Linked DNA regions of Paraburkholderia bryophila. The protein of the gene in region 2 interacts with the protein of the main gene of each other region in a pairwise test. Links are inferred from orthologs where the notes say so. Each region holds a gene or a part of one and is shown on either strand. Other genes may lie near its edges.

Region 1 (7,069 bases), 550 kb from region 2 along the record:
CCTGCCGGATACCGTGATCATCGAAGTGACGCTCGACAAACACGACGAGCGCACGCTGGAGCGTTTCGGCGACGCGCTCATCGATCTGCCGGAAGTCGTCGAAGCGTTTCTGGTGTCCGGCGAGTACGACTATCTGATCAAGGTCGCGGTGGCCGGCACCGAAGGCTATGAGGCGTTTTTGCGGCGCAAGCTATACCGGTTGCCGGGGTTTCAGAACAGCCGGTCCATTTTCGCGTTGCGGTGTTTGAAGCGAGGGGTGTCGGTGGAGATTTGAGGCGGTCGGGTAAATCGCTGCCGGTCACGGGCAGCGAGACAGAGGCGTCATTCGATATGACCTCTTCTTGTCCCGCTGCCCGCTCGACGCATCACTGCTGGGCGTGCTTCGCTGCGTCTTCGATCACTGCGGCCACTTCCTTGGGACGCGATTCGTAGACGGAGTGGCTCGCGCCGGCCAGCACCGTGGTGTGGCTATGAGCACGCTGGTAATAGAAACGTTCGAGGTCCGGGTTGATGATCTTGTCGTCCGCCGCGACGATGCCCCAGCTCGGCTTGGTGGTCCAGGCGGCGACGCTCATCGGCTGCGAGAAGACTTTGGCCGCCGTCAGGATCTGCGATTGCGCTTCGAACTGGGCTTGCTTCAGCGGCAGGTCGGCGGCGAAGTCCTTCGGGAAGTCGGCCGGATTCAGGTACGTGTAGCCGTCGTCCGTCTTCTTGATGGCGCCCGGCTGCTTCGATGTATAGCTCGGGTATTGCTTGCCCAGATCCGATTCGTCTTCGCCGACCGCCGGCGCATGGGCCGCGACGTACACCAGCCCAGTCACCTTCGGATCGACGCCGGCTTCGGTGATGATCGAGCCGCCGTAGCTGTGCGCCACGAGAATGGTCGGACCGTCCTGCAGATCGATGACGCGTTTGGTCGTGGCGACGTCGTCGTCGAGCGAGGTCAGCGGTTCCTGCACCATCGTGACGTGGTAGCCGTCTTTGGTGAGGATGTCATAGACCGGCTTCCAGCCCGAACCATCCACCCACGCGCCATGCACGAGGACGATGTTTTTGATCGGCGCGGCGGCAGGCTTGGCATCTTGCGCCATAGCCGCCGACGAAGCGAACAGGCAGGCGGACAAAGACAGAATCGAAGCGGCGAGAGGCAAAATCTTCACGGCGAACTCCATTGAAAAGAATGGGTACAAACTGGATTTGAAAAGAAGCTGACTTGATTCGTCACCACGCGAAGTCTTGCGACGCGCTGGTCTATCAAGCCACCTTCTTCTGTGCATCGTGCTGGCGATCCTGCGCATGACAGCGGGCGCAGGATCGGCGCACCACGCCACTTAGCTACCGAAGAACACGTTGCAGAAGCTGACCGGGCCGACGCAATTCGAGTGCATCGTCATCGACGTGTGGGACATCGATCCCGAAGCGCTACTGCCGTTTTGCGCAACACCGCCGACAGCCTGCATGGCCAGTTGCCGATCGCCTTGCGATGCGATCTTTGCTTCGGCGGCCTGAATATCGGCCGGGTAGTCGATGTCGTTGCCGCGGTTCGGGCTGTAGCCGGCTTGTTCGACACGAACCAGATCGGCCCGGACTTCCGCACGGGTGAGCGGTGCGTTCGATTGGGCGAAGCTAAGAACCGGTGCGCCAAGGGTGGCGACGGCGAGAGCGATACCTACGAGCATCTTGGACATGATTAAGATTCCTTGATTAATTGAAAATAGCTTGATGGCTTCTGGCGATCGCGAGGTGGGGCTGCCTCTTTTCCGCGACTTGCCTTTCGGCCTGCGCCTCACATCAATTCGTGCGACAGACGAATAGTCGGCGTATCGGCGGATTGCCTCCAGCCACTTGCGACCGGTTGACGCCGTGCGTCGCGAAATGCGTCAGGGAGGGCGCGGAATGCGCTGGTGTTGAGCGGCTGGGGAAGGGAGGGCTTGTCGTGCGCGACGCGGGATCGTTCGAGCACGTCGACGACGTACAGGTATCAGAGAATTTCCAAGAGAGCGCCGGACCGCGTCGCCAATTGCTACGTGCGAACCGTTGTTTCAATATTACTTGAAACATCGAATCAATGAGCCTATCATCTCGCCATGGACTCGAACCTCGTCGTACGCGCACTCGGTGCGCTCGCTCATGAATCGCGGCTGGCCATCTTCCGCGTGCTCGTCGTAGCCGGCCCGGCAGGCATGCCGGCGGGCGAGATCGCGCAGCAGATCGGCCTTTCGCCGTCCAGTCTTTCGTTCCACCTTAAGGATCTGTCCCACGCCGGCCTCGTTACCGGCACCCAGCAGGGTCGTTTCATTTTCTATTCGGCCAACTTCGAAGCAATGAACGGACTCGTCGGATTCCTCACCGAGAACTGCTGTGCGGGAGCCCCCTGCGCAGTGAACGACGCGTCGCCATGCTGTGGAGATCCGACATGAAGCGTAGGCACGGCCACGTCGGGGCGACGTCCCACAGGAGAATCGAATGAGCAGCGCTGATTCCGTGTCCCGCGTTGCGCGTCCCGCCATGGGTTTCTTCGAGCGGTACCTGACGGGTTGGGTTGCGCTGTGCATCGTCGCGGGCATTGCGCTGGGGCAGTGGTCGCCGTCAGTCTTCGAGGCCATCGGTCGCATGGAAGTCGCGCAGGTCAATCTGCCCGTCGGCGTGCTGATCTGGATCATGATCATCCCCATGCTGATCAAGATCGACTTCGGCGCCATGGCGCAGGTCAAGGGTCACTGGCGCGGCATCGGCGTCACGCTGTTCGTGAACTGGCTCGTCAAGCCGTTTTCGATGGCCTTGCTTGGCTGGATTTTCGTGCGCCATGTGTTCGCCGCCTGGCTGCCGGCCGCGCAACTGGACAGCTACATCGCAGGCCTGATCCTGCTCGCGGCCGCGCCGTGCACGGCGATGGTATTTGTCTGGTCGCAGCTGTGCAAAGGCGATCCGTACTTCACGCTGTCACAGGTTGCACTCAACGACGCGATCATGATCGTCGCGTTCGCGCCGATGGTCGCACTGCTGCTCGGGCTGTCGGCCATCACCGTGCCGTGGGATACGCTCATCGCGTCGGTAGGACTCTACATCGTCGTCCCAGTCGCGATCGCGCAGATTCTGCGTCGCGTGCTGCTCGCGAAGGGCGAGGCACATTTCAGGCGCGCGGTCTCCCGCCTCGGCCCGTATTCGATCTGTGCGCTGCTCGCGACCCTCGTGCTGCTGTTCGCGTTTCAGGGGCAGGCCATCGTGCATGAGCCGCTGGTGATCGCGATGCTCGCCGTGCCGATTTTGATCCAGGTGTTCCTGAACTCGGGCCTCGCCTATCTGCTCAACCGCAAGCTCGGCGTCGCGCATTGCGTGGCCGGTCCGTCGAGCTTGATCGGCGCAAGCAATTTCTTCGAACTGGCCGTGGCAACCGCCATCAGCCTGTTTGGTTTCCAGTCGGGCGCTGCGCTCGCGACCGTCGTCGGCGTGCTGATCGAGGTGCCGGTCATGCTGCTGGTCGTAGCCGTCGTGAACCGCTCGCAGCGCTGGTACGAAGCGTATTGAGGATCGACCATGAGCGTCACCATCTATCACAACCCCGACTGTGGAACATCGCGCAATGTGCTTGCGCTGCTGCGTGAGGCTGGCGAGAACCCGCAGGTCATCGAATATCTCAAGACGCCACCTGACCGCGCAACGCTCGAGCGGCTCATCGCAGACACCGGCATGGCAGTCAGGGACGTGCTGCGCATCAAAGGTACGCCCTACAAGGAACTTGGGCTCGGGGATCCAGCATTGAGCGATGCCCAGTTGATCGACGCGATGCTTGCCCATCCGATCCTGATGAACAGGCCGATTGTCGCGACGCCGCGTGGCACGCGCCTTTGCCGGCCTTCGGACGCCGTGACCGGGCTGCTGGATCGTGCCCCGGAGCACGAGGTGCTGAAGGAGGAAGGCGTGCCGTTCATCGTCGCACGCGCGATCGCCAGCAACGATGCCGGGTTCGTCAATGCGTTGCGGGACGTCGATCTGCCGGGCAGCGACCTTGACGAAGCGGGCCGCAGCTTCTTCGCGTTTAGCACGCTTGCCGGCTCACACGTAGGCTACGGGGGATTCGAACAGTACGGCAGCGATGTGCTGGTCCGCTCGGTCATCGTAGAGCCGCAACACCGCGGCAAAGGCATCGGCCGCAACCTGATCGCCGTACTGCTGCGCGAAGCGTTCGATGCAGGTGCCCGTAAGGCCTGGCTGTTCACCACCAACGCGACGGCGCTCTTCGAGAAGGCGGGATTCAAGCCGGCCGCGCGCGACGCCGCGCCGGCAACAATCCTCGCAACCCGTCAGGCAACCGACCTGTGTCCCGCGACAGCTACGCTGCTCTCGCGTGCCATTACCCTGTAGTTCATCCACACGATGCAATCAGACTTACCGAACATCCGCCTCTCCCATCTCGATACCCCGGATCTTGCGAAGCTGAGACCGCAGGCGGTATCGCAACATCCCCCTCGCATCCTGCTGCTTTACGGCTCGTTGCGCCCGACGTCCTATAGCCGGTTACTGACGCTCGAAGCCGAGCGCATCCTCCGCCAGTTCGGAGCCGAAACGAAGGTGTTCGAGCCACAGGATCTGCCACTCGCTGATAGCGTCCCGGCCGACCACCCGAAGGTGGTCGAACTGCGCGAGCTGTCGATCTGGTCCGAAGGACAGGTGTGGTGTAGCCCCGAGCGGCATGGCACGCTGACCGGCATATTCAAGAACCAGATCGACTGGCTGCCGCTCGACTCCGGCAGTGTCCGCCCGACGCAGGGACGCACGCTGGCCGTCATGCAGGTTTCGGGTGGTTCGCAGTCGTTCAATGCCGTCAACGCGTTGCGCATACTTGGGCGCTGGATGCGGATGGTGACGATCCCCAATCAGAGTTCGGTGGCGAAGGCATTCCAGGAGTTTGACGAGAACGGCCGCATGAAGCCGTCGTCGTACTACGATCGCGTGGTCGACGTGATGGAGGAACTGTACAAGTTCACGCTCCTCGTGCGCGACCGTTCGGACTATCTGACCGACCGCTATAGCGAACGCAAGCAGAGGGCCCCGGCAGCCGTTACTGCGCTCGTCAGCGCGGCCATGGCTCATGAACACAGCGCACGGAACGCCGACACCGACGACAGTGAAGTCGAGTAACGCGCCCGACCGATCGGAGCCGATGGGCCACCTGAGCGCTCGCGCATCCGCTCCTGCAAATGCTGCAGGTCAGGAAATGCCCCTGAATCCCGGATACAAAAAGAAAAGCCCCGCACAAAGGCGGGGCTGATCTTTACAGTTTTTGGTTACGGGACCTCAGAACGGAATATCGTCGTCCATCTCATCAAAGCCGCCGCCAGCCGGCGCGCTCGGACGGCTAGCACCACCGCCGCCACCACCGCTGCCGCCACGCGAAGCCCCACCACCCGACACAGCGCGGCCACCACCACCGCCGCCGCCGCTACGTTCCGACGGCTCACCACGGCTATAACCGCCACCGCCTTCGTCACCGCCGCCACCCATCGCGCCGCCGCGGCCGCCCAGCATTTGCATCTGCTCGGCGACGATTTCCGTCGAATAGCGGTCCGTGCCGTCTTGCGCTTGCCACTTACGGGTCCGGATGCGCCCTTCCAGGTACACCGACGAGCCCTTCTTCAGATATTCGTTGACGATTTCCGCGAGGCGGCCGAAGAACGACACGCGGTGCCATTCGGTCGCTTCCTTCATTTCGCCGGACGCCTTGTCCTTGTACCGATCCGTCGTTGCAAGGCGGATGTTCGCCACTGCGTCGCCGCTCGGAAGATAACGGACTTCCGGATCGGCTCCGAGATTGCCGACGAGAATGACCTTGTTCACGGATGCCATGAGTTTCTCCTGTTGATTCCGTTGCGGGCGGCGCGGTACGACACGGTTCGCGTCTCATGGCCGGCAGGCCCGAGACCAGAACTGCGCCTCTGCCCGCCGCCGGGTGAGTTCTGGGTGTTCAGCTACGCCTTGCGCGGCGGCTGTTTCATATTGGCGGCGATTATAAGCCAGCACAACACGAGCCCCGAGCAGGTAAAGAATACTGCGCTCGCTCCATCCACCTTGAGCAGCCAGCCGCCAACCACCCCGCCCAGCGCGAGGCCGATCGACTGCGTGGTGTTATACACGCCGGCCGCCGCGCCCTTACGGGTGCCCGGCGCCAGTTTCGACACCAGCGAAGGCTGTGACGCCTCAAGGATATTGAAGCCGAGAAAGTACACAAAAAGGATCGCTGCCACACTCAGAATCGTATGCGGAGCGACGCCCAATAACAACTGTCCGATCAGGATAAGACCGATCGCCGACAGCAGCACGATTTTCATTTTCCCGCGCTTTTCGGCGGCGATGATCGCCGGCACCATCATCACGAACGACAGCCCCATGACCGGCAAATAAACCTTCCAGTGCGACGCGACCGGTAAGCCGCCTGCTTCGAGAATGCGCGGCACGACGAGGAACAGCGCGGTTTGCGTAGCATGCAGCACGAGCACGCCGAAGTTCAAACGCAGCAGTTCGACGTTATGCAGCACCTCGGCGAACGGCGCGCGCACATGCACCGGCTTCGGCGCGTCGGGTACGACCCACAGCACCAGGCCGATCGCCAGAATCGAGAAGATGCCGACCAGCGTGAACAAACCGCTCATGCCGACCCACTGGAATACGATCGGCGCACCGATAATCGCCACCGCGAACGACACGCCGATGCTGGCACCGACCATCGCCATCGCCTTGGTGCGATGCTCTTCGGACGTGAGGTCGGCGATAAACGCGATCACCGCCGACGACACCGCGCCCATCCCCTGAATCACGCGGCCGACGATGATCCACGTCATGTCGTGCGCGCCCGCCGCGACGAAGCTGCCGAGCGCGAAGATCAGCAGACCGATCGCGATCACCGGCTTGCGGCCGATCTTGTCGGAAACCCAGCCGTAAAAGATGTAGAGCATGGACTGCGTGACGCCGTACGCGCCGAGCGCGATGCCCACCAGCAGCACGTTGTCGCCGCCCGGAATGGTTTTCGCGTAGATCGAGAACACCGGCATGATCATGAACAGACCGAGCA
Region 2 (7,172 bases):
GTCCGTATAGATCTTGCGCGTGTAGACCGGATAGCCTTCGAGGCCGTCCACTTGCGCACGCTTGATTTCGGTGTCCCAGTACGCGCCCTTCACGAGGCGCACCATCACGCGATGACGGCTGCGGCGCGCCAGATCGATCACGTAATCGATCACGAACGGGCAGCGCTTCTGATACGCCTGGATCACGAAACCGATGCCGTTCCAGCCCGCCAGTTCCGGATCGAAGCACAGCGCTTCGAGCAGATCCAGCGAGATTTCGAGGCGGTCGGCCTCTTCGGCGTCGATGTTCAAACCGATGTCGTAACGGCGCGCGAGGATCGCGAGCGAGCGCACGCGCGGCAGCAGTTCGCTCATGGTGCGTTCCTGCTGCGAACGCGAGTAGCGTGCGTGCAGCGCGGAGAGCTTGATCGAAATGCCCGGGCCTTCGTAGATGCCACGGCCGCCGGCGGCCTTGCCGATCGCGTGGATCGCCTGCTCGTACGACGCGTAGTAGCGCTGCGCGTCGGCTTCGGTAGTGGCCGCCTCGCCGAGCATGTCGTACGAGTAGCGGAAACCGCGCGCTTCGTACTTACGGCTGTTGGCCAGCGCTTCGGAGATGTTCTCGCCGGTGACGAACTGCTCGCCCATCAGGCGCATCGCCATGTCCACGCCCTTGCGGATCAACGGCTCGCCGCCCTTGCCGATCAAACGCGTGAGCGCCGACGAAAGACTCGTTTCGCTATTGGTCGTCACCAGCTTGCCGGTGATCATCAAACCCCACGTCGCGGCGTTGACGAACAGCGACGGCGCCTGGCCGACGTGCGACTTCCAGTCGCCCTTGCTGATCTTGTCGCGAATCAGCGCGTCACGCGTGGCGCGGTCAGGAATACGCAGCAGCGCTTCGGCGAGGCACATCAGCGCGACGCCTTCCTGGCTCGACAGCGAGAATTCGTGGATCAGCCCTTCGACGCCGCCACCCTTGCTCTTCGTACGCAGTGTCTCGACCAGCTTGTGAGCCATGGCTTGCACGTCGCCGGCGAGGTTGGCCGGCAAGCGCGCCTGACCCAGCAGGAACGGCACGCACTCCGGCTCCGGACGGCGGTAAGCGGCGGTGATCGCCGCGCGCAGCACCGACTGCGGTTGCACGTTTTGCGCGAAGTCGAGGAACGGATGCGACGCACCGTCTTCTTCCTGTTCGACCGCGGCGCCATCGGCCAGGTCGGCGGAACCCGTTACCCCGGACAACTCCGGCGGCAATTGGCCGTGCTCGATCTTTTCGAGGTAAGCGAAGATCGCCTGCTTGATGAGCCAATGCGGAGTGCGTTCGAGGCGAGTGGCGGCATCTTTCAGCCGGGAACGCAGGAGGTCGTCGACCTTGACGCCAAGGGTGGTGCTAGCCATGTTTCCTTCTTCGGATACCAGACGAATGCCCGGCGAAAGACTAAAAGTTGGCGAATCGTACGCCTCTCAATAAAAAGGTGCAACCATACCAAACATATGGTTGCACCTTCTTTAAATCCTTGCGGGGCGGGGGTTTGCGCCCGACGGCGCCGCGTGCGGCGGAGCGGGTTTCGATCAGTACTTTCCCTGGCGTGATTCTTTTTGCTTTTACCCTTATCAAACGGGACGGCGCGCCGTTATAGAGAACAGGGCGGCAAGCGGCCTCACGGCACGCAAAAAAACGAAACGGGGTTTGGCGTTTTAGAGGATCGGTGAAATGGAAAAGTGGCTGGTGGTATTGGGCATCTGGGCAATGTGTGCGACTTGCGCGGTGCTGTTTATTCGTGGCGCAACGGGCGGCGCGGACAAACGCTCGGCGGTCGAAGGACGCACGCGCGCGGCATCGCGTGCATCGGCCGGCGATACGCGGACAGCGTTGAACGATTGATTTGAGTTGATTGGTGCGCGTGCTGCGAATGACGCGCGTTGGCCGTCAGATGTCGAGTGGATCGACTTCGACACTCCAGCGCAGCACGCCTTTCAAGCCGCGCAGCAGCGGCTGCCACCCGCGCAAAGTTGCCTGCAAAGCCGCCCTTGACGCGCTTTCGATCAGCAACTGCGCGCGATGTACGTGCATCACCTTGACGATGGTGAGCGGCACTGCGTCGTAGACGGTCACGCGTTCAGCGGCCGGAATGCCGGTCAGCGCCGCGGCGGCCTGTTGCAGGAACGCAATCGCGGCCTCGAGCGTGCGCCCTTCGGCGCGCAGCAGGGCCTGATAAACGAACGGTGGCAAATGCGCGTCGCGGCGCTCGGCCAAGGTCGAATTGGCGAAGCCGACGTAGTCGTGACGACCCAACGCGTGATACAGCGCGTGGCGCGGATAACGCGTCTGCACCAGTACTTCGCCGGGCAAACCTGAGCGGCCGGCCCGGCCGCTCACCTGCATGAGTTGCGCGAAGAGACGCTCGCTCGCGCGGAAGTCGTGCGAAAACAGCGCGGTGTCCGCGTTCAGCACCCCCACCAGCGACACGCGCTGAAAGTCGTGGCCCTTCGCGATCATCTGCGTACCGACCAGAATATCGACTTCGCCGGCGTGAACGTCGGAGAACAGCGCCTGCGCGCTGCCTTTGCGGCGCGTGCTGTCGGCGTCGATGCGCAACACGCGGGCGCCGGGCACCGCGCTCGCGAGCGTTTCTTCGACGCGTTGCGTGCCGCGCCCCATCGGCTCGATGTCGACGTTGCCGCACTCGGGACACGAGCGCGGAATGCGCGACTCCCAGCCGCAGTGGTGGCAACGCAGCGCACGCTCGGGCTTGTGCAGCACCACGTAAGCGCTACAGCGCGGACAACCGGCGACCCAGCCGCAGGCGTCGCAGGCAAGTTGCGGCGCGTAGCCGCGACGGTTCAGGAATACGAGGCTTTGCTCGCCGCGTTCAAGCCGGGCCTTCAGCGCGGCAATCAGCGGCCCTGACAGACCTTCCACCGACGCCCGTCCGCGCCTCCGCTCTTCTTCCAGATCGATCAGCCTAACGGTGGGCAACACGGCGTCCGCCACCGCTCGGCGCGACAGCGTGAGGCGCTTGTAGCGCCCCTGGTCGGCCTGCCACCAGCTTTCCAGCGACGGCGTCGCCGAGCCGAGCACGACCGGCAAACCCAGTTGCTTGGCGCGATAGATCGCCAGATCGCGCGCCGAATAGCGCAAACCTTCCTGCTGCTTGTAGGCCGGATCGTGTTCTTCATCGACGACGATCACCGCCAGCTTCGGCAGCGACGCGAGGATCGCGAGCCGCGTGCCGAGCACGATACGGGCGCGACCGGTGTGCGCGGCGAACCAGTTGCGCGCGCGTTCGCCTTCCGCGAGACCGCTGTGCAGCGTGACGATCGACGTCCCTTCGAGCGCGGCAAAGCGGGCGCGGAAGGCCGCCTCGAATTGCGGTGTCAGATTGATTTCGGGGACGAGGACGAGCGCCTGGGCGTCCGGCTTGGCCGCGAGAATTTCGGCGAGCGCGCGTAGATAGACCTCGGTTTTGCCGCTGCCCGTCACGCCGTGCAGCAGGAACGGCGCGAAACCGTTCGCGTCGCGAATGGCCTCGACGGCGACGGCTTGTTCGTCGGTAAGCTTGGGTAGCGTGGGCGCGGGCGTCTCCGGTGATGCCGCTGCGCCGACTACGTCGGCCGCCTCGATCACCTCCAGCGCAACCCAGCCTTGCGTTAGCCATGCTTCGAAGGTTGCGATTGCTTTCGGGTGCAGCGCACGTGCGTCGGCGGCCAGCAGGAAATCGGCTTCGGTAAGTGCCTGGGCGAGCTTGCGCAGCGCGCTGGCGCGCGCCGGCAACGCGTCGGGCAACGCCGCGCGCCCTTCGGACGTGAGGCTGTAGCGCTCTTCGGGCGCGAACAGGCGCGACCAACGCGAAGCGTCGCGCAGCGCCTGAGGCAACGCCGGCAGCGCGACTTCGCCGAGGCCGCGTTGATAGTAGTCCGCGGCGAAGGCGGCCAACGCGAGCCATTCCGCCGACACCGGTGGACACGCCGTGCATACGGCGCTCACGGCGCGGAGCCGGTCGGACGGCACGTCACTGTGAGCGGTTACTTCGCAGACGAGCCCCACCACGTGGCGCTTGCCGAACGGCACGCTGACCAGCATGCCGGGCTCGGCGAGTTCGGGCGTGTCGCACCGGTAGTCGAACAGCGTCGGCAGCGGATGATCCAGCGCAACGCGGACGAACACGTCGCTCACGCGGCAAGCCGAAGCGGATGCACCGGCGCGGCACGACGCCGCATCTCCGTGCATGTTGAGCGCGTGCCGAACCCGTCGAAGTTAAAGTAAAACTTCAATTTCGGCGCTAAGTTTTGGATTCGGCTGAACAATTGCAATCGGTCCGCGTGCCTGTGGATAACTTTGTTGAGAACTTCGCTGGAAAGGCCCGCGAAGCGCGCCGCAGCGGCGTTCTGTGGGTTTCCGCACGTTTCGCCGCGAACCCCTGAAACCCTTGCCAGACAAGGCTTAGATCAAATGCGCCGGCAAAGTGCAAGGGCCACGGTACGACGAAAGCTTCTACCGCGCCGCAGCGTGAAGAATGTGCATAAGTCAAGTCTTGACTTTCTCAGGACCGCCATCCGACGGCCTGTGGCATGCCAATTTTCCCTTAGAGCGAGAGCCCACTTTGCCGCGTTGCAGCAAAAACGGTAACGATTACAGCATCACGCCGGTGCATGCGCGCCGCTTCGAATCGCCCGGCTATGACGATGCACTTCGTCAACGAGCTCGGCGACATTTTCCGGCGGCGTGAATTGCGAGATGCCGTGGCCCAGATTGAAGACATGGCCCGGATGATTGCCGAAGCTGTCGAGCACGGCGCGCGCTTCCATGCGGATCGCCGCCGGCGGCGCAAACAGCACCGACGGGTCGATATTGCCCTGCAGCGCCACCTTACCGCCGACACGTTCGCGCGCTTTGGAGAGATTCACGGTCCAGTCGAGGCCGACCGCGTCCACGCCGATCTCGGCGATTTCGTCGAGCCACAGGCCGCCGCCCTTCGTGAAGGTGATCACCGGCACTTTTTCGCCGTCGTGTTCGCGCTTCAACTGGCTCACCACCTGCTGGATGTACTGCAACGAGAAGCGTTGGTAGATGCCGTCAGCCAGTGCCCCGCCCCACGTGTCGAAAATCATGACGGCTTGCGCGCCGGCTTCGATCTGCGCGTTCAGGTACGCCGCCACCGAGCGCGCATTGATCTCGAGAATGCGATGCATCAGGTCCGGGCGCGCGTAGAGCATCGATTTGACGGTGCGGAAGTCGGCCGAACCGCCACCTTCAACCATGTAGCACGCGAGCGTCCACGGGCTGCCCGAAAAGCCGATCAGCGGCACGCGCTGGCGGCCTTGTGCGTCCGTGAGCGCGGTGCGGATTTCACGCACGGCGTCGGTCACGTAGCGCAGCGTGGCGTCGATATCCGGCACCGCGAGACGCGCGACGTCGTCTTCGGTGCGCACCGGGCGGGCGAATTTCGGCCCCTCTCCCGTGACGAACTCGAGGCCGAGGCCCATGGCGTCCGGCACCGTGAGGATGTCGGAAAACAGAATGGCGGCGTCGAGCGGATAGCGCTCGAGCGGTTGCAGCGTGACCTCCGTTGCGAACGCCGGGTTCTTCGCGAGCCCAAGGAAACTGCCCGCGCGGCCACGTGTGGCGTTGTATTCCGGCAGATAGCGGCCAGCTTGCCGCATCAACCAGATCGGCGTGTAGTCGGTCGGCTGGCGCAGCAGCGCGCGCAGGAAAGTGTCGTTCAGGAGTTTATGGGCCACGGTGCGTACGACTGAGGGCAAAGGGGCATTTTACCGGACCCGGCTCCCGGCATCGCGCTTGATGCGGGCAATAACTGTTGCGCAACCGGCCGGCGGCCGCGCCTGGTGGCGCCCAATGCCCATGACGACTCAGCTGAACGGCTAATGTTCAAGCCCGAATTGCCGGGCTATTATCCGACCACCTTACCGGACAATTACACGCACACAAGGAGACTCCATGAACAAGGCAGCACTCGCACTGCTCGGCGCACTGGCCGGGGTTTTGATGCACGCAGGGGTGGCCGTGGCGCAGACCAGCACCGCCGCGGCGCCCTCCCGGCTCGACGACATTCTTGCGCGCGGCACGCTGCGCGCGTGCACGACCGGCGACTACAAGCCTTACTCGTTCTACAAGCCGGACGGCCAGTTCGAGGGCATCGACATCGACATGACGGAGTCGCTCGCCAAGTCGCTCGGCGTGAAGGTGGAGTACGTCAAAACGTCGTGGTCGAATCTGATGAACGACTTCGTCGCCAAATGCGATATCGGCGTGGGCGGGGTGTCGCCGACGCTCGAACGGCAAAAGCGCGCATTCTTCACGCAGGCGTACATGGTGGACGGCAAAACGCCGATTGTTCGCTGCGACGACGTCAACAAGTATCAAACCGTCGCGCAGATCGACCAGCCGGGCACGCGGGTGATTGTCAACCCGGGCGGCACCAACGAACGGTTCGCGAAACAATACTTTCCGCATGCGAACCTCACTGTTTATCCGGACAACGTGACGATCTTCAAGCAGATCCTGGCCGGCAAGGCCGACGTGATGGTGACGGATGCGTCGGAAACCTTGCTGCAGCAAAAGCTGAATCCGGGCCTGTGTTCGGTGCATCCTGACAAACCGTTCCAGTACGGTGAGAAAGCCTGGCTGCTGCCGCGTGGCGACGTGACGTTCCAGCAGTATGTTGACCAGTGGCTGCACCTTGCACGCGCGACGGGCGAATATCAGGCGATCTCGGATAAATGGCTGAAATAAAGCCGCCAGGTTGAGCGGTGCGGGTCGGTTTTTTGAAGAACGGGCGGCGATTCGGCTCATTGATAGGGCCGCATCCCCCACAGGATCATGTAACGGAACGCCGACGAGTTAAGCGAAAGCCGAACAATGTGGCCGTATTGCCTCCCATGAATCGGCCCCGTCCCGGCCTTCTCCTTAGCTTGACGTTCCGCAATGCAGCACGCCGCAGTTCGTTTTATCTGATTAATTTCTCGAACCGGAAAAGCCCATGTAACACAGGCGATTCTTGAGAAAGAAGATGAGGATGCAACTATTTCATGCGGAATCGACTGAATGGATTACGCCGCGCCATGCGTCGCGAATAGCATCAATCAGGCGTATGAAATTGCGGGCAAGTCATCGGTAATACTTACGTTTAAAACGTTTTTATTTGGCAATATGTCCCGCAACGCCTTAT

What was found.
Region 1: the proteins of GGD40_RS12985 (region 2) and GGD40_RS10520 interact in binary tests that used the Escherichia coli proteins (3 or more experiments, as listed by UniProt). The link is inferred for Paraburkholderia bryophila from one-to-one orthologs.

The regions. Positions count from the first base shown.
Region 1 is NZ_JACCAS010000001.1:2,377,847-2,384,915, forward strand. Bases 4,074-6,925 are described here. They hold GGD40_RS10520 (single-stranded DNA-binding protein), read right to left. Parts: upstream 5,848-6,925; coding sequence 5,299-5,847; downstream 4,074-5,298. Other genes in these bases: arsC (arsenate reductase (glutaredoxin)), read left to right, coding at 4,074-4,365; arsH (arsenical resistance protein ArsH), read left to right, coding at 4,378-5,142; GGD40_RS10525 (MFS transporter), read right to left, coding at 5,970-6,925. In the rest of the region: GGD40_RS10485 (Lrp/AsnC family transcriptional regulator), read left to right, coding at 1-274; GGD40_RS10490 (alpha/beta hydrolase), read right to left, coding at 366-1,160; GGD40_RS10495 (DUF4148 domain-containing protein), read right to left, coding at 1,332-1,688; GGD40_RS10500 (ArsR/SmtB family transcription factor), read left to right, coding at 2,088-2,420; arsB (ACR3 family arsenite efflux transporter), read left to right, coding at 2,467-3,528; more of arsC, read left to right, coding at 3,538-4,073; more of GGD40_RS10525, read right to left, coding at 6,926-7,069. UniProt on the Escherichia coli protein: Plays an important role in DNA replication, recombination and repair. Binds to ssDNA and to an array of partner proteins to recruit them to their sites of action during DNA metabolism. Acts as a sliding platform that migrates on DNA via reptation.
Region 2 is NZ_JACCAS010000001.1:2,926,058-2,933,229, reverse strand. Bases 1,537-4,491 are described here. They hold GGD40_RS12985 (primosomal protein N'), read right to left. Parts: upstream 4,160-4,491; coding sequence 1,913-4,159; downstream 1,537-1,912. Other genes in these bases: GGD40_RS12990 (hypothetical protein), read left to right, coding at 1,697-1,867. In the rest of the region: putA (trifunctional transcriptional regulator/proline dehydrogenase/L-glutamate gamma-semialdehyde dehydrogenase), read right to left, coding at 1-1,380; hemE (uroporphyrinogen decarboxylase), read right to left, coding at 4,624-5,724; GGD40_RS12975 (transporter substrate-binding domain-containing protein), read left to right, coding at 5,942-6,736.